2 regions of the Agromyces ramosus genome follow, and region 1 is predicted to be linked to the other one. Evidence: predicted binding sites of a transcription regulator. Region 1 holds the regulator's gene; the other holds the start of a gene.

What was found. Region 1 encodes HspR, which represses chaperone genes until heat shock. Its sites were predicted from a motif close to AAGTTGAGTCNNNNNGACTCAACTT; they were not measured.
Region 2: a site for HspR is predicted at 2,770-2,794, ahead of QFZ26_RS05825 (Hsp20/alpha crystallin family protein). Genes of this name have one in related genera too.

What each region holds. Positions count from the first base shown of each region.
Region 1 is NZ_JAUSYY010000001.1:1,574,190-1,581,843, reverse strand. It holds gene dnaK (molecular chaperone DnaK) at 1-1,556, shown strand, start outside; gene QFZ26_RS07440 (nucleotide exchange factor GrpE) at 1,559-2,224, shown strand; gene QFZ26_RS07435 (DnaJ C-terminal domain-containing protein) at 2,323-3,309, shown strand; gene QFZ26_RS07430 (heat shock protein transcriptional repressor HspR) at 3,319-3,735, shown strand; gene QFZ26_RS07425 (hypothetical protein) at 3,745-4,461, opposite strand; gene QFZ26_RS07420 (class I SAM-dependent methyltransferase) at 4,566-5,696, shown strand; gene QFZ26_RS07415 (EAL domain-containing protein) at 5,818-6,594, shown strand; gene QFZ26_RS07410 (hypothetical protein) at 6,586-6,855, opposite strand; gene QFZ26_RS07405 (DUF7882 family protein) at 6,896-7,210, opposite strand; gene QFZ26_RS07400 (DUF7882 family protein) at 7,254-7,556, opposite strand; gene QFZ26_RS07395 (sensor domain-containing diguanylate cyclase) at 7,607-7,654, opposite strand, start outside.
Region 2 is NZ_JAUSYY010000001.1:1,249,283-1,256,936, forward strand. It holds gene QFZ26_RS05815 (5'-3' exonuclease) at 1-423, opposite strand, end outside; gene QFZ26_RS05820 (DUF885 family protein) at 493-2,154, opposite strand; gene QFZ26_RS05825 (Hsp20/alpha crystallin family protein) at 2,284-2,730, opposite strand; gene QFZ26_RS05830 (LLM class flavin-dependent oxidoreductase) at 2,873-3,697, shown strand; gene QFZ26_RS05835 (FUSC family protein) at 3,737-4,765, shown strand; gene QFZ26_RS05840 (DUF2207 family protein) at 4,902-6,002, shown strand; gene QFZ26_RS05845 (alpha/beta hydrolase family protein) at 6,021-6,713, shown strand; gene QFZ26_RS05850 (HNH endonuclease) at 6,743-7,048, opposite strand; gene QFZ26_RS05855 (excinuclease ABC subunit UvrA) at 7,138-7,654, opposite strand, start outside.

The sequences.
Region 1 (7,654 bases):
ACCTCGGCGACACCGTCACCGACGCGGTCATCACCGTTCCGGCGTACTTCAACGACGCCGAGCGCCAGGCCACGAAGGAGGCAGGCGAGATCGCAGGCCTCAACGTGCTCCGCATCATCAACGAGCCCACCGCTGCGGCGCTCGCCTACGGCCTCGACAAGGGCAAGGAGGACGAGCTCATCCTCGTCTTCGACCTCGGTGGCGGCACGTTCGACGTCTCGCTCCTCGAGGTGGGCAAAGACGACGACTTCTCGACCATCCAGGTGAAGGCGACCGCCGGCGACAACCGCCTCGGCGGCGACGACTGGGACCAGCGCGTGGTCGACTGGCTCATCAAGAAGTTCAAGGAGACCACCGGGGTCGACGTCTCGAACGACAAGATCGCGAAGCAGCGCCTGAAGGAGGCTGCCGAGCAGGCCAAGAAGGAGCTCAGCTCCTCGATGAAGACCTCGATCCAGCTCCCCTACCTCTCGCTCACCGAGAACGGCCCGGCGAACCTCGACGAGACGCTCACGCGCGCCGAGTTCGAGAACATGACGACCGACCTGCTCGACCGCACGAAGAAGCCCTTCGAAGACGTCATCCGCGAGGCCGGCATCAAGCTGTCGGATGTCGCGCACGTCGTGCTCGTCGGCGGATCGACGCGCATGCCCGCCGTCAGCGACCTCGTGAAGAAAGAGACCGGTCAGGAGCCCAACAAGGGCGTGAACCCCGATGAGGTCGTCGCCGTGGGCGCGGCCCTCCAGGCGGGCGTCCTGAAGGGCGAGCGCAAAGACGTGCTGCTCATCGACGTCACCCCCCTCAGCCTCGGCATCGAGACCAAGGGTGGCATCATGACCAAGCTCATCGAGCGCAACACGGCCATCCCCACGAAGCGCAGTGAGACCTTCACGACCGCCGACGACAACCAGCCGTCGGTCGCGATCCAGGTCTTCCAGGGCGAGCGCGAGTTCACCCGCGACAACAAGCCGCTCGGCACCTTCGAGCTGACCGGCATCGCGCCGGCTCCGCGGGGCATCCCGCAGATCGAGGTCACCTTCGACATCGACGCCAACGGCATCGTGCACGTGTCGGCGAAGGACAAGGGCACCGGCAAGGAACAGCGCATGACCATCTCCGGCGGCTCCTCGCTGCCGAAGGAGGACATCGAGCGCATGGTCCGCGACGCCGAGGAGCACGCCTCCGAAGACAAGAAGCGCCGGGAGTCCGCCGAGACCCGCAACCAGGCCGAGCAGCTCGTGTACTCGATCGAGAAGCTCATCAAGGACAACGACGACAAGCTCCCCGCAGACGTCAAGTCCGAGGTGCAGGGCGATGTCGACGCGCTGAAGAGCGCACTCGCCGGCGAAGACGACGACGCGGTGAAGACCGCGTTCGACAAGCTCACGCAATCGCAGGGCAAGCTCGGTGAAGCCATCTACGCGCAGAGCCAGGCGGCCGACGCCTCGGCCAACCCTGGCGAAGACGCGAACGCGTCGGGCACCGCGGGCGAGCCCGAGTCCGACGAGGACGTGGTCGACGCCGAGGTCATCGACGACGAGGAAGACAAGAAGTAGCCATGTCCGACGAGCAGAACCAGAACCACGAAGAGCCGGTCATTCGCGACAAGCGCAAGGTCGACCCCGACACGGGTGAGGTTCGTCAGCCGGATGCCGCAGCCGAGGAGGCACCCGAGCAGGGCGCTCCCGAGGCGGCCGACGGTGCGACGGATGCCGCGGCATCCCATTCGACGGAATCGGCTGACGCCGAGGCCGACGACGTGCTCACGGTCGACGACATCCTGAACGCGGCGAACGCCGAGGTTCGGGAGCCGAGCGACGAGCACCTCGCCGACCTCAAGCGTGTCACCGCCGAGTACGCGAACTACCGCAAGCGCACGGAGGCGAACCGTGAGATCGAGCGCGAGCGCGCGGTCGGCGCGGCGGTGGCGGTGCTGCTGCCCGTGCTCGACGACCTGCACCGTGCCGAGAAGCACGGCGACCTCGAGGGCGATGCGCCGTTCGCGACGATCGCGGCGAAGCTCCGCGGCGCCGTCGAGAAGCTCGGCCTCACGCCCTTCGGCGAGGTGGGCGAGCCGTTCGACCCGCAGCGCCACGAGGCGATCTTCCAGCAGCCGTCCGACGAGGTCGACACCGACACGGTGGCCGACGTCGTGGAGACGGGCTACATGCTCGGCGGCACGCTGCTTCGCGTGGCGAAGGTCGTCGTCAAGACGCCGCAGTAGGCACCTCCCGCAGGCCGGGTGGCGTTGGACGCCCGACGCCACCCGGCCGGCGTGATTTTCAGACAGACTTTCAGCAGGACTCGAGAGAGGGGGTGCCGGTGGCCAGCCAGGATTGGTTCGACAAGGACTTCTACCAGCTGCTCGGCGTCTCCAAAGACGTGAGCGACGCAGACCTCAAGAAGGCCTACCGCAAGCTCGCGCGCAAGTACCACCCCGACTCCAACCCGGGCGATGCGGCTGCAGAGGCGAAGTTCAAGGAAATCAGCGAGGCGCACTCGGTGCTCTCCGATCCCGAGCAGCGCAAGGAGTACGACGCGATCCGCGCCATGGGGTCCGGCGCCCGGTTCACCGCCCCGCGCGGTGGAGGCGCCGGCGGTGGCTTCGAAGACGTCTTCGGCGGCATGTTCGGCGGCGGCCCCGGTGGCCGACAGACGTTCCAGCAGGGCGGCGAGTACGACGACCTGCTGGGCGGCCTCTTCGGCGGCGGGCGCTTCGGCCAGACCACGGGCGGCTATCGCGGGTTCGGCGGTCCCTCGAAGGGTCGCGACGTCATCGCCTCCACGACGCTCGACTTCATCACGGCCACCAAGGGCGAGCAGATCACCCTCGAGACCTCCGACGGCCGCCCCATCACGGTGCGCATTCCCGCCGGGGTCGCCGACGGTCAGAAGATCAAGCTTCGTGGCAAGGGCCACCCGTCGCCCGACGGCGGCGAGGCCGGCGACCTGATCCTCACCGTGCACGTGCGCAAGCATCCGGTCTTCGAGCGCGACGGGCTCAACCTCCGCGTGACCGTGCCCGTCACCTTCGCCGAGGCCGCACTCGGCGCGACGATCCAGGTGCCGACGCTCGGGGGCGACCCCGTAAAGCTCCGCGTCGCTCCCGGTACGCCGGGCGGCCGCGTCCTTCGCGTGAAGGGCCGGGGCGTGCAGACCTCCAAGGGCACTGGCGACCTGCTCGCCGTCGTGCAGGTCGCGGTGCCGTCCCACCTGTCGAAGTCCGCCGAAGAGAAGCTCGCCCAGTTCGTGGCCGAGCTGCCCGACGAGAACCCCCGCGCCGAGCTCATCGCGAAGGCCAAGGGCTAGGCCATGGACATGAACGAGATGAGCCCGCTCTTCGTCATCTCGGTCGCGGCCGAGCTGGCCGGCATGCATCCGCAGACGCTGCGCCAGTACGACCGGCTCGGCCTGGTCTCGCCCACGCGCACCGCCGGCAAGTCCCGGCGGTACTCGATGCGCGACGTCGTACAGCTTCGCGAGATCGCGCAGCTCTCGAGTGAGGGCGTGAGCCTCGAGGGCATCCGCCGGGTGCTCGGGCTCGAAGACGAGGTCGCGAACCTCCGCACGCGGGTGCGCGAGCTCGAGGCGGCACTCGCCGACGAGATGCTCAACCGCCCCGGCCGGCGGGTGTTCGCCGCAGGCTCCCAAGGCGAGGTCGTCTCGCTCCGCGCCGGCACCCGGGTGCGTCGCGAGAACGCCGTCGTCGTCTGGCGACCGCTCGAGCGCGAGTAGCCGGCGGGCTCAGCGGCCCCAGGCCGAGGGCGGCGCCTCGACGACCTCGTACGGTCGCGAGCTCCAGTGCGTGCCGTACCCGTAGTGGCTCGAAGCCCACGCCGAAGCCCAGATCGCCTGCGCGGTGGCGTCGGCGGAGTCGCCGCGGGCGAGCGCCGCATCGACCGCGGGGTAGCGGCCCGACTGCAGGTTCTCGGCCGCGTAGTAGGCCGCCTCGATGAGGGTCGGGTAGCTGCCGAGCCCGGAGCCGCCGCCGGAACCCTGCCCGTTGTTCAGCGGGTTGTTGCGGTTCCACCAGTTGTCGGGGCCGTTCTCCTGCCGCATCCAGCGCATCATGAACGTGATGTTCTCCTCGGTGAGCGGCCAGCCGCCCTCGACGAGCACGAGCTTGGCCCAGTCGACGTTCGTGCCGCCGGCGACGAGGGTCTTCTCGCCGGTCGTGGCGACGTACGACTCGTGCGAGACGGCCGGGACGGAGACATCCGCAGCCACGTCGAGCTTCTGGACGTCACCCAGGTGCGGGGCATCCGCGGCGGCGAAGGGGAGCGCGTCACCGGCCTGCGGTGGCGGCACGAGGGCGACGCCGGCGAGCATGCCGAGCACCGAGAGCACGGCCGCGGCCGCGAGCGAACGCCTCGGCGTACGCGTTCGAGTCGGGGTGCGCGGCACGGGCGTCGCGATCTCTCGTCGCGCCGCCCGTCGTCCGCCGATCTGTGCGTCGTGCATGCGGCACTGAGGGTAGCAAACCCCGCCGGGAGCCGCACCCAGAGAGAAATCCGGCGTGATCAGGCACGCGCGCTCGACGGCGGGCGGCGGCGTACCCTTGGAGCATGCCCTTCGACTTCGGCGCACTGCGGCGCCGCCCCGACGTCGAGGGGCGTGGGCTCGAGGCGTCGGATGCCGCCGACCGGTTGATCCTCGATGAAGCGGCAGGGCTCATCGGCGATGCCGGACCGGGCGAGATCGTCGTCGTCGACGACTCGTATGGGGCGCTCGCACTCGGTGCCGCGGCGGCGGGAGCGCGGGACGTCCGCGTGCATCAGGACCTCGTCACGGGTGCCCGAGCGCTCGCCATGAACGCCGAGCACGCGGGCCTCGCCGGCGCCGTTCGGCCGATGCCGCTCGGTCCCGAGCTCTTCAGCCGCGCCCGGCTCGTGCTCCTGCGACTGCCGCGATCGCTCGATCGGCTCGACGAGCTCGCCGGCCTCATGGCCGGCGCCGCGTCATCCGACGTCGTGCTCGTCGCCGGCGGCCGCATCAAGCACATGTCCCTCGCGATGAACGAGGTGCTCGCCGCCTGGTTCGACCGCGTCGACGTGTCGCACGCCCGGCAGAAGTCGCGCGTGCTCACCGCCCGCGGACCGCGAACGCAGCGCTCGCCGGGCGCGCCCGGCTGGCCCCGGGGCGAACGGCACGACGACCTCGGCGTGACCGTCGTCGCGCACGGCGGCGTCTTCGCGGGCGCCGGCGTCGACATCGGCACGCGCTTCCTGCTCGAGCAGCTCCACGCTGCGGTGCCGGATGCCCCGACGGCCGTCGATCTCGCGTGCGGCACGGGTGTCGTGGCGGCGTGGCTCGCCCGCACGCGACCGGCCCTGCGGGTCACCGCAACCGACCGCTCGGCGGCGGCCGCGGCATCCGCTCGCCTCACCGCCGAGGCCAACGACCTCGCCGACCGGGTGCACGTGACCCAGGCCGACGGGCTCGAACAGCTGGGCGACGCAAGCGAGCGCCTCATCGTGCTGAACCCGCCGTTCCACTCCGAAGCCGCGCTGCACACGGGCATCGCCGCCCATCTCTTCGCCGATGCGGCGCGCGTGCTCGAGCCGGGCGGTGAGCTCTGGTGCGTGTGGAACTCGCACCTGCGATACCGACCGCTGCTCGAGCGCGTCGTCGGACCGACCCGGCAGGTCGCCCGCAACGCCAAGTTCACCGTCACGGCGTCGGAGCGAGCACGATGACGTCGGACCGCAGGAGCGGGAGTATACGCATCAAGCGTCCTGTTGTCGCCCATTTGCTCTCATTCCCCGTGCCGCGCAGAATTCCATCGGCCCCGCAATAGCGACGGCCAGGGGAGGATCCATGCACGACCGTCAGACGCTCACGCGCGAGCTGGGCTTCGCCGCCGCCCGGGGTGAGATCACCGCGAGGTTCCAGGCGCAGGTCGACGTGCGTCGCGGACTGGTGGTCGCCATCGAGGCACTGAGCCGCTGGCAGCATCCGCAATTGGGCGTCGTCCAGCCGAACGTCTTCATCCCGCTCGCCGAAGCCGGCGACGCCATCAACGCCGTGGGCGACGCGATGCTCGAAGCCGCCTGCCGTTACGGAGCGGCACTCGTGCGCGCCGGTCGCAGCATCGGCATCGCGGTGAACGTCGCGGCCGCACAGCTCTCGCAGCGACGGTTCGTCGAACAGGTGGCGCACCATCTGGAGAAGTCCGGCCTGCCTGCCGCGCTGCTGACGCTCGAGCTCACGGAGTCACGTCCGGCCCCGGCGTCAGCCGCTGGAACACTCGCGGCGCTCCGGAGCCTCGGAGTCGGGGTGTCCGTCGATGACGTGCGCACGATCGACGAGGCCGAGGTCCGCATCCGGTCTCTTCCCGTCACCGAGTTGAAGGTCGACCGCTCCGTGATCCAGCGGCTTCCGGATGACCCGCACGATGCTGCGGTCCTCGTCGAGTTCGCCAGGGAGCGCGGCCTGCAATCGGTTGCCGAGGGCGTCGAGACGCCACCGCAATGGCAGGCGGTGCGAGCGCTGGGATTCGACCGTGCCCAGGGCTATCTGTTCGGCCGTCCCATGACTCCGCGACGCATGACGGACCGACTCGCCGAGATCGCGGGCGCTACCGGCTCAGAGTGAGCTGTACGGATCCTCGTAGTCGTCGTCGGCCTCTGCTTCGCCGCCGTTCTCGCCGGCCTCGCCGCCGACGTCGATCTGGGTCCAGGTCACCGGCATCCCGGGCGAGAACAGGATGTCGATCCCGGGGCCGTCGCGGAGCGGCGGGATGTTGACGTAGCCGCCGCCGGCCTGGATCGCGGCGAGGATCTTGCCGCGCAGCTCCTCGACCGATTCGGGCAGGAAGTAGTCCTTGCCGTCGACCGTCAGGCGATTGATCTTCATGCCGCATCTCCGTTCTCTCGAATGCGCTGAGGAGCGCCGGTCATTCGGGCGCTCCGACGCCGGCCTCTGGAATCGGATGCAGCCCGGCCGGACTGTTGGCGCCGTCGAGCAGCGCCTCGAGCCACGCCCGATTGAGCTTCGGGGCCCGCCCGCCGTTGAACTTGAAGTGCACCGGAATGTACGGGCTGATCCAGATCGCACTGCGACCGCTGCCTCGCTCCACTCCATGATTCCAGGTGAGCATGAACTGCTCATTGCGTCGCAACTTCGTTGCGACGACGAACTGCAGGTGCGCAAGGGTGCGGTCTTCGATCTCGAGCTCCGAGACGCGCGACCCGTAGATCAGCACTCCCATATCGGTCCTCCTCGTGCTGTTGGTCGTTCACGGACGTGGGCACTCACGATCCAGGCTCCGGCTCGGGCAGCAGACGCAGGCCGGCTCCCGAGTTGGCCGACTTCGTGAGCAGTTCCATCCAGCGCGGATTGAGCTCCGCGGGCTCCGACTGGTCGTACTCGAAGACCATCGGGATGTTGGGCGCGCACCACACCGAGGTGCGTCGGGGCGTGGCCGACTCAACGGTCCAGGTGAACGAGAAATGCTCGCCGCGGCGAAGCTTCGACCAGATCACCAGCTGCAGGTGGGCGAGTGTGCGGTCGTCGAGTTCGACGGTGATCCTGGAGTCGTAGTTCAGCGTTCCCATGTCGCCCTTTCGAATATCGCCGTGATCTCGGCATCGTGCGTGTCGCCATGTCAGACCGTCACCGCCGTCACCCGGTCGCGGCCGGCGTGCTTCGACAT
Region 2 (7,654 bases), 320 kb from region 1:
CACGACGTCGACGGGCATGCTCGCCCCGGTCGCGAGCGTGCCGATGACGTCGTCGGCCTCGTGCTGCGCCGCACCCACCCTGGCGATGCCGAGCAGCTCGAGGGCCTCGCGGATGAGCGGGATCTGCGCCTCGAGCGGATCGGGCGTCTCTTCGATGTCTGGGCCACCGGGCACCACCGCTTCGACGCGGTGCGCCTTGTAGCTCGGAATGAGGTCGACCCGCCACTGGGGCCGCCAGTCGTCGTCCCAGCAGGCGACGAGGTGGGTGGGCTCGAACTCGGTGACGAGCCGGGCAATGATGTCGAGCAGGCCGCGCACCGCGTTCACCGGCATGCCGTTCGGTGCCTTGAGACTGTCGGGCACACCGTAGAACGCGCGGAAGTAGAGCGAAGCGGTGTCGAGGAGCATCAATCGGTCGGCCACACCGCGATCTTGGCACGGCCCGCCGTCAGTGCGAAGCGTCGGCGCGCCCCGCTGCGGTGCACTCCGCGTTCAGGGAAGCGACTCGAACCACGGCCCGGCGGTGTCGAGCGCGTCGACGTCGGACCGGTCGCCGAGCAGCTCCCAGCGCTGCAGTGACAGCGGCACGTTGCCGTTGCGCCACACGAAGTCGTGGAACTCGCGCAGCGAGAACGCCTCGCCCTTCGCCACCACCGCGTCGGCGAGGAGGCGCTGCACCTCTTGCTTGCCGACGTGGTACGACATCGCGAGTCCGGGCGTCGCGACGTAGATCGCGGTCTCTTCGGTGGCCGTCTCGACGTCCATCGGCACGAGCCGCACGAAGAAGTCGACGGCTTCGTCGAGGCTGAAGACGCCGGTCGCGAGGTTGACGTCGACGACGACGCGGAGTGCCCGCAGCCGGATGAAGTTGAACACCGTCGTCTGCGAGTGCGGGGCGTCGGCGAAGAGGCCGGCCGTGAGCATCAGCTCTTCGTTGTAGTGCGCGATGCCCTCGTTGGCGACCGAGTCGGTGTAACGGCGGCGGATCGCACTCGGGTGCGCCCAGGCCAGCGCGAGCTGCTGGCTGTGGGCGCCCTCGTGGATGATGCCGAGGCGAGGGTCGCGCGCGTTCGCCGCGTCGAAGTACGGCAGGTCGGGAACCGGTTCGCGCACATATGAGACGGCATCGCGCTCACGGCGCGTGTCCCCCGTGAGGTCGTCGGTGACGCCGAGGAAGGCGAGCGGGGCGAGGTAGGGCGGATACGCCGCGAAGAAGTAGTGGCGCAGCGAATCGGGCTGGCTCAGCAGGCCCTCGCCGTCGTAGAACGCGCGCACGCCTGCTTCGGCCGCCGACTCGTCGGCGACGAGCGCGTCGATGTCGGCGGCGAGCGGGGCGGGCGGCACGTCGCGGTGACGGTTGCGGGTCACGGTCTCGCCGACGACACTGCGACGGTAGTCGTGCAGCGCAGCGCGCACGAGCTCTTCGGGGTCGGCGGTCACGAGCGCGACGTGCCGCAGGAACCACACGAACGCCTCGCGACCGACGATGACGTCGGGCCCGAGCCGGCCGGCGCCAGCAGCCTCGACGAGCCAGTCGCGGTAGCGGGTGAGCGACGCACTCGCGGCCGGCTGCGCCTCGGCGAGCGCGGACCCCGTTGCCGTGTCGACGAACGACGCGAGGGCCTCGACCGATTCGGCCAGACGCGGCCCGATGCCCTCGAGCGACGCGGCGGCGACCCGTGCGAGCGTCGCGACTCCCGCTCGCTCGAGGTTCGCGATCGCCTGGTCGACGGCGGCCGGCATGGCCGCGAGCACGTGCACGAGGCCGGCCTGACGCCCGGCATCGAACGGCGGGGGCGCGAGCAGCAGGTCGAACCACGGCCCGAGGATCTGCGAAGTGAGGAACACCGCGTCGCGTTGCCAGTTGCGGAGCACGTCGAGCTCCCAGTGCACGCGCGCGAGGGCGGACCCGAGGAGGCGGTGATCGATCTGCGCCCCGATCGGCGAGCTCGACGCATCGGTCGCCCGCCATCGTTCGATGAAGCCGTCGAGCTCGCGCCGCTGCGCCGCCACACCGTCGGGATCGAACCGCGGCAGCCAGTCGGCGGGCCGTTCGATGCGCGGGATGTCGTCGGCGGAGCGGAACGAGTTCACGGCTCGCCAGGCCCAGAACTCGGTGCCGAGGCGTTCGAGGTCAGCAGTGGTCGGCGTCATGGCCCCACGATATGCCCGGGCACCGACAGGCCATGAGCCTGCGGGAGCCCGCACGACGAGCCCCGCCCCGCCGTCGGCGGAGCGGGCTGGGTCGTGCCGTTCATGAGCGCCGCGGGCGCGCCGCTCCGGTCAGCTCGTCTCGGAGCCGGCCTTCGCGGTGACCTCGCGGTCGGCGTGCTGCGCGCTCTGGACCTCGACCTTGCGGGGCTTGGCCTGCTCGCTCACCGGGATCACGACGCTCAGCACGCCGTTCTCGTAGTGGGCGCTGATCGAGCCGGTGTCGAGTCCGTCGCCGAGCGCGATCTGCCGTAGGAACGAGCCACTCGGCCGCTCGCGCACGAGCCACTGCGTGCCCTCTTCGGAACGCATGGTGCGCTCCGCGCGGATGGTGAGCAGCTGCCCGTCGATGTCGACGTCGACCGAGCCCGGGTCGACGCCCGGCAGATCGGCGGAGAGCACGTAGTGGTCGCCGTCGCGATGCAGGTCGATCGGCATCACCCGGGGGCCCTGCCTCGAGTCGAGCATGCTCGCAGCGAGGCGGTCGAGCTCACGGAACGGGTCCCAGTACATGGCCATGACTACTCCTCTCTGTGGCCGCGGTGCGGCCGAACCCAAGACTTGAGCGACATCCGCTCAAGTACTTAAAAATTAGCACTCTCATGGGGAGAGTGCCAAGTCCAGGATGACGGATGTCCCGGGCTGCTGCTTCACTGGACGGATGCAGACCGACCTCGTGCTCGCACCCCTCGGCGCCGACCTCCCCGAACTGCTCGACGCCGCCCGAGCGGCAGACACGGGAGGGTTCGACACCGTGTGGACGTACGACCACTTCAGCGGACTCGTCGACCGCAAGCCGTGGTCGCGCGACCCGTTCGTGACCCTCGGGGCGATCGCCGCGACGACGTCACGAGTGAATCTCGGCCTGCTCGTCGCCAACCCGGCGAACCGGCATCCGGTGCAGCTCGCCTGCGCGATCAACTCGCTGCAGTCGCTCGCGCCCGGGCGCATCAGGCTCGGCATCGGTTCGGGCAGCTCGCCGAAGAGCCAGTGGTCGGCCGAGCACGCCGCGCTCGGTCGGCCGCTCCCCGGCGCGGCCGTGCGCCGTGCGATGCTCACCGAGACCGTCGCCGTGCTGCGCGCCGTCTGGCGCGGCGAGGCCTTCGACGGTGAGCACTTCTCGGCCGCGGCGGCGATGGCGGTCACCGACGGCGCCGAGCTGCCACCCATCGTGATCGGCGGCCGCACGGCCGAGACCATCGAGTACGCGTGCGATCACGCCGACGGCATGAACCTGCTCGCCGCCGATCTCGTCGCCGACGGGCAGCTCGACGATCGCGTCGCCGAGATCCGATCGCGCGCGCCCGAGGGGTTCGAGGTGAGCGTCTTCGCACCACTCGAGCTCGACCACCCGCTCGGCGGCGACCCCGAGCACTTCGCGACGCTCGGCATCGACCGGCGCACGCTCTGGGTGCAATCCCCCATCGATGCCGGGCAGATCGCCGCGATCGCCGCGAACCTCGCCACGAACCTCGCCACGGCCTGAGCACGCAGCCCGCTGAGCGCGCGGCGCTAGCCTGAGCACATGGCGATCACCGGCACCTTCCGGGCCTCGAAGCGGGTTCCGATCCTCCAGGTCGCGAAGGCCGCGATCGCGACGATCGCCGCGTGGCTCATCGCCGGTTGGCTGATCCCCGGGCCGCTTCCCGTCTTCGCCGCGATCGCGGCGCTCCTCGTCGTGCAGCCGAGCGTGAACCAGTCGTTCGGCAAGGCCATCGAGCGCAGCATCGGCGTGATCCTCGGCGTGGTCATCGCGACCGGCATCTCACTCGTGTTCGGGCAGAGCAGCTGGATCATCCTCGTGGCCATCGTGATCGCGATGCTGGTCGCGTGGGCGCTGAAGATGACGCCGGGCACCTCGAACCAGGTCGCGATCAGCGCGATGCTCGTGCTGGCCCTCGGCGCCTCCTCACCCGAGTACGCCCTCGACCGGGTGCTCGAGACCCTCATCGGCGCGGCGATCGGCATCGTCGTGAACGCCCTCGTCGTGCCTCCGGTCGCCCTCGCCCCTGCACGTCGCGACCTCGCGCTGCTCGGCGGTGAGCTCGCGGCATCCCTCGACCGACTCGCGAGCGCCCTCGAGACACCGCAGTCGTCTGCCGGACTCCAGCAGCTCATGCTCGAGGCGCGGCTCATGCGCCCCATGCGCGACGCGGCCGACGCCTCGATCGCCGACGGCGAGGAGTCGCTCACCCTGAACCCGCGACGCTCTGCGCACCGCACCGAGCTCACGGAGCTGCGGACCCTCCTCGACCGCCTCAGCCCGATCGTCACGCAGGTGATCGGGATGACGCGGGCCTTCTTCGACCACTACGACGCGGCACTCGCGGCCGAGCCGACCGTGGTGGCCATCGCCGAGCAGCTGCGCCGCGCCGCCCACGACGTGCGGCTCGCCGTGCACCTCGCCGACGTCGATCCCGAGCCGATGACGTCGGCGCTGCCGGCCCTCACGTCGCCGCTCGTGGTGTCGCCGCCGAAGTCCGAGCACTGGATCCTCATCGGCTCGCTCATGGAGGACCTGCGGCGAATCCGCGCCGAGCTCGTCGAGGAGTGACGGAGCGTCACGATCGTGGTTGACGGCGCGGTCGGCCTCCTCGGCGCACGGCGACCCGGGTCGGAACTCGCAGTACATGACGTGGACCGCATCCCATGGTTCCCGGCGACCGACGGCGGCTCCCTAGACTGGGCGCGTGCTCACCCCCGTCATCGTGCTTGCGATCGTCCCGGCGGTCCTCATCCTCGTGCTGGGGCTCATCGCGCGCGTCGTCGCCGCGCAACGGGTGACGCCGCGGGTCGTGCAGTACTCGCCCGAGCGCGGTTCGACGGTGCTGCGCGACGCGCTGCTCATCGATGCCGACCGGCGCGGGGCATCCGCCGCGCTCATCGATCTCGCCGTGAAGCGCAAGGTGCGCCTGATCGCCGGCACGGGCAAGCGCGAGCCGATCGGCGTCGAGCTCATGCCGAATGCGGTGCTCACGCTCGAAGAGGCCGCGCTGCTCGAGGTGCTCTTCGGTCCCGAGCACACGCCCGGGCGCGTGCGTCGCTTCTCGGCCGACCGCCGGGCGCTCGCCGGGCGCATCAAGAGCCTGCTCCTGAACACCGAGCACAGCCTCGCGCGCGACGGCCTCATCGCCGATCGCCGCGTCACCTGGCCAGGCGTGACGCTCACGGTGCTCGCGTACCTCGGCATGCTCGTCGAGGCGCTGTTCATCGTCATGACCCTGGTCGCCGCCGACTGGCCGGCACTCGTCGCCACGCTCATCGCGCTCGCCGCCACCATCGCGACGATCTTCGTCACCCCGTCGTCATGGCGGCGGTTCCTGCCGCCGGCGCAAGCGAAGCGCGAGCACCTCGCGGGCCTGAGGCAGTACCTCGTGCTCGCCGAGGTCGATCGGCTGCGGATGCTGCAGTCGCCGAGCGGCGCCGAACTGCGGGCGGCGCATGCCGCAGCTGCCGCGGTCGCCGGGTCGCCCGATGCGGTCGCTGCTCCCATCGAGCGCTTCCACCTGCACGAGCGCCTTCTCCCGTACGCCGTGCTCTTCGGACTCGAGCGGGAATGGCTCGCGAAGCTGAAGCTCGAGCACGACGAGCTCGCCCGCACGAATCTCGGCACGCTCGGCGATCTCGTCAGCTCGACCGGCGACGTCGTCGACGCGACCGCCGATCTCCTGCTGGCGATCGACGCGGCGGGCGGGGCAGTCGAGCTCGTGGCCGCGGTCGGCGACCTCATCGACGGCAGCGGCGCCGTGGTCGAGGGCGTCGGCGGATTCTTCGAGATCTTCAACGTCTAGTCCGGGGAGCAGTGAGGCATGACGACGCCCGAGCAGTCCATCGCGATCGAGATCGACGGCAGCCCGGTGTCTGGCGTGTACACGCGCCCCGACGCAGCCACGGCCACGATCGTCGTCGCGCACGGGGCGGGCGCGGGCTTGGAGCATCCGTTCATGTCGGGCTTCACGCGGGCGATGACCGGCCTCGGGTTCGCGACGCTCCGGTTCAACTTCCCCTACCGCGAGGCGGGTCGGCGCTTCCCCGACCGGCCGCCCGTCGCCATCGCGACCTGGCGCGCGGTGACGGATGCCGCCGCCGCGCGCGCTGCGGCCGCCGGAAGCCCGGGTGAGCCGATCTGGGCGTCGGGCAAGTCGTTCGGCGGGCGCATGGCGTCGATGGCCGTCGCCGACGGGATGCCGGCCGCCGGCCTCGTGTACCTCGGCTACCCGCTGCACCCGCCCGGCAGCCCCGAGAAGGCCCGCGACGAGCACCTTCCGGGCATCACCGTTCCGATTCTGTTCCTGCAGGGTCGCAACGACCCCTTCGCGATCCCGAACGAGCAGCTCGACGAGGTCGTGGCCCGCATCGGTCCCACGGCGACCCTGCAGTGGATCGAGAATGCGAATCACTCGTTCGAGGTGAAAGGGGCGAAACGCCCCGCCGCCGAGATCGGCGGAGGGCTCGCGATGCGCGTCGCGGAGTTCATCGGGGCCTACTCGCCGATCGAGTAGGGCGGCAGGGGCGGTGCAGAGACGCCGCCTCAGACCGCCTCGCCCGTGCCGCCGAACCGCAACGCCAGGGCGGCGCCGATCTGCCGGTGGCGGAGGAGGAAGGCGCGCTCGTCGAGCTTCTTGCGCCGGAGCCACGAGGTGACCTCGTCGTTGCACTTGCTGGCATTGCACGACCCGCAGGCCGGCGCGATGTTGTCGAGGGTGTAGCGCCCGCCGCGCGAGATCGGCAGGATGCAGTCGCGCTGCAGCGGCTTGTCGGCCACGCCGCAATACGCGCAGCCGTTCCATTCCGCCTTGAGCGCGGCCCACTGCTCGTCGCTCAGGTCGTGGGTCATCCGCGCCATCCGACGCGTGCGTCGTCGTGCGTAGGTGGCCTTGCGGCTCCGTTTGACCGCCATGGCGCCAGACTAGCGGCGCGCTTCGCTCACTTGCCGGCGTACGCGCCGACGCGTTCGCCGGCGCCGACGTAGGCGGCGAGGTGGGTCGCGGTGAGGGTCGCGGCATCGGTCGCCGCCGACGCGACGAGATCGGCGGGCGTGCCCTCGAACACGATGCGGCCGCCGTCGTGGCCGGCGCCGGGGCCGAGGTCGACGATCCAGTCGGCGTGCGCCATGACGGCCTGGTGGTGCTCGATGACGATGACGGTGTTGCCGTCGTCGACGAGCCGGTCGAGCAGTGCGAGCAGCTTGTCGACGTCGGCCAGGTGCAGGCCCGACGTCGGCTCGTCGAGCACGTAGATCGAGCCCTTCTTCGCCATGTTGATCGCGAGCTTCAGGCGCTGGCGCTCGCCGCCCGAGAGCGTGTTGAGCGATTGGCCGAGTCCGAGGTAGCCGATGCCGACATCGCTGAGCCGCTGCAGCACGGCACGCGCGGGCTTCTCCTCGAAGAACTCGAGGGCCGCGTCGACGGGCATGTCGAGCACCTCGCTGATGTTCTTGCCG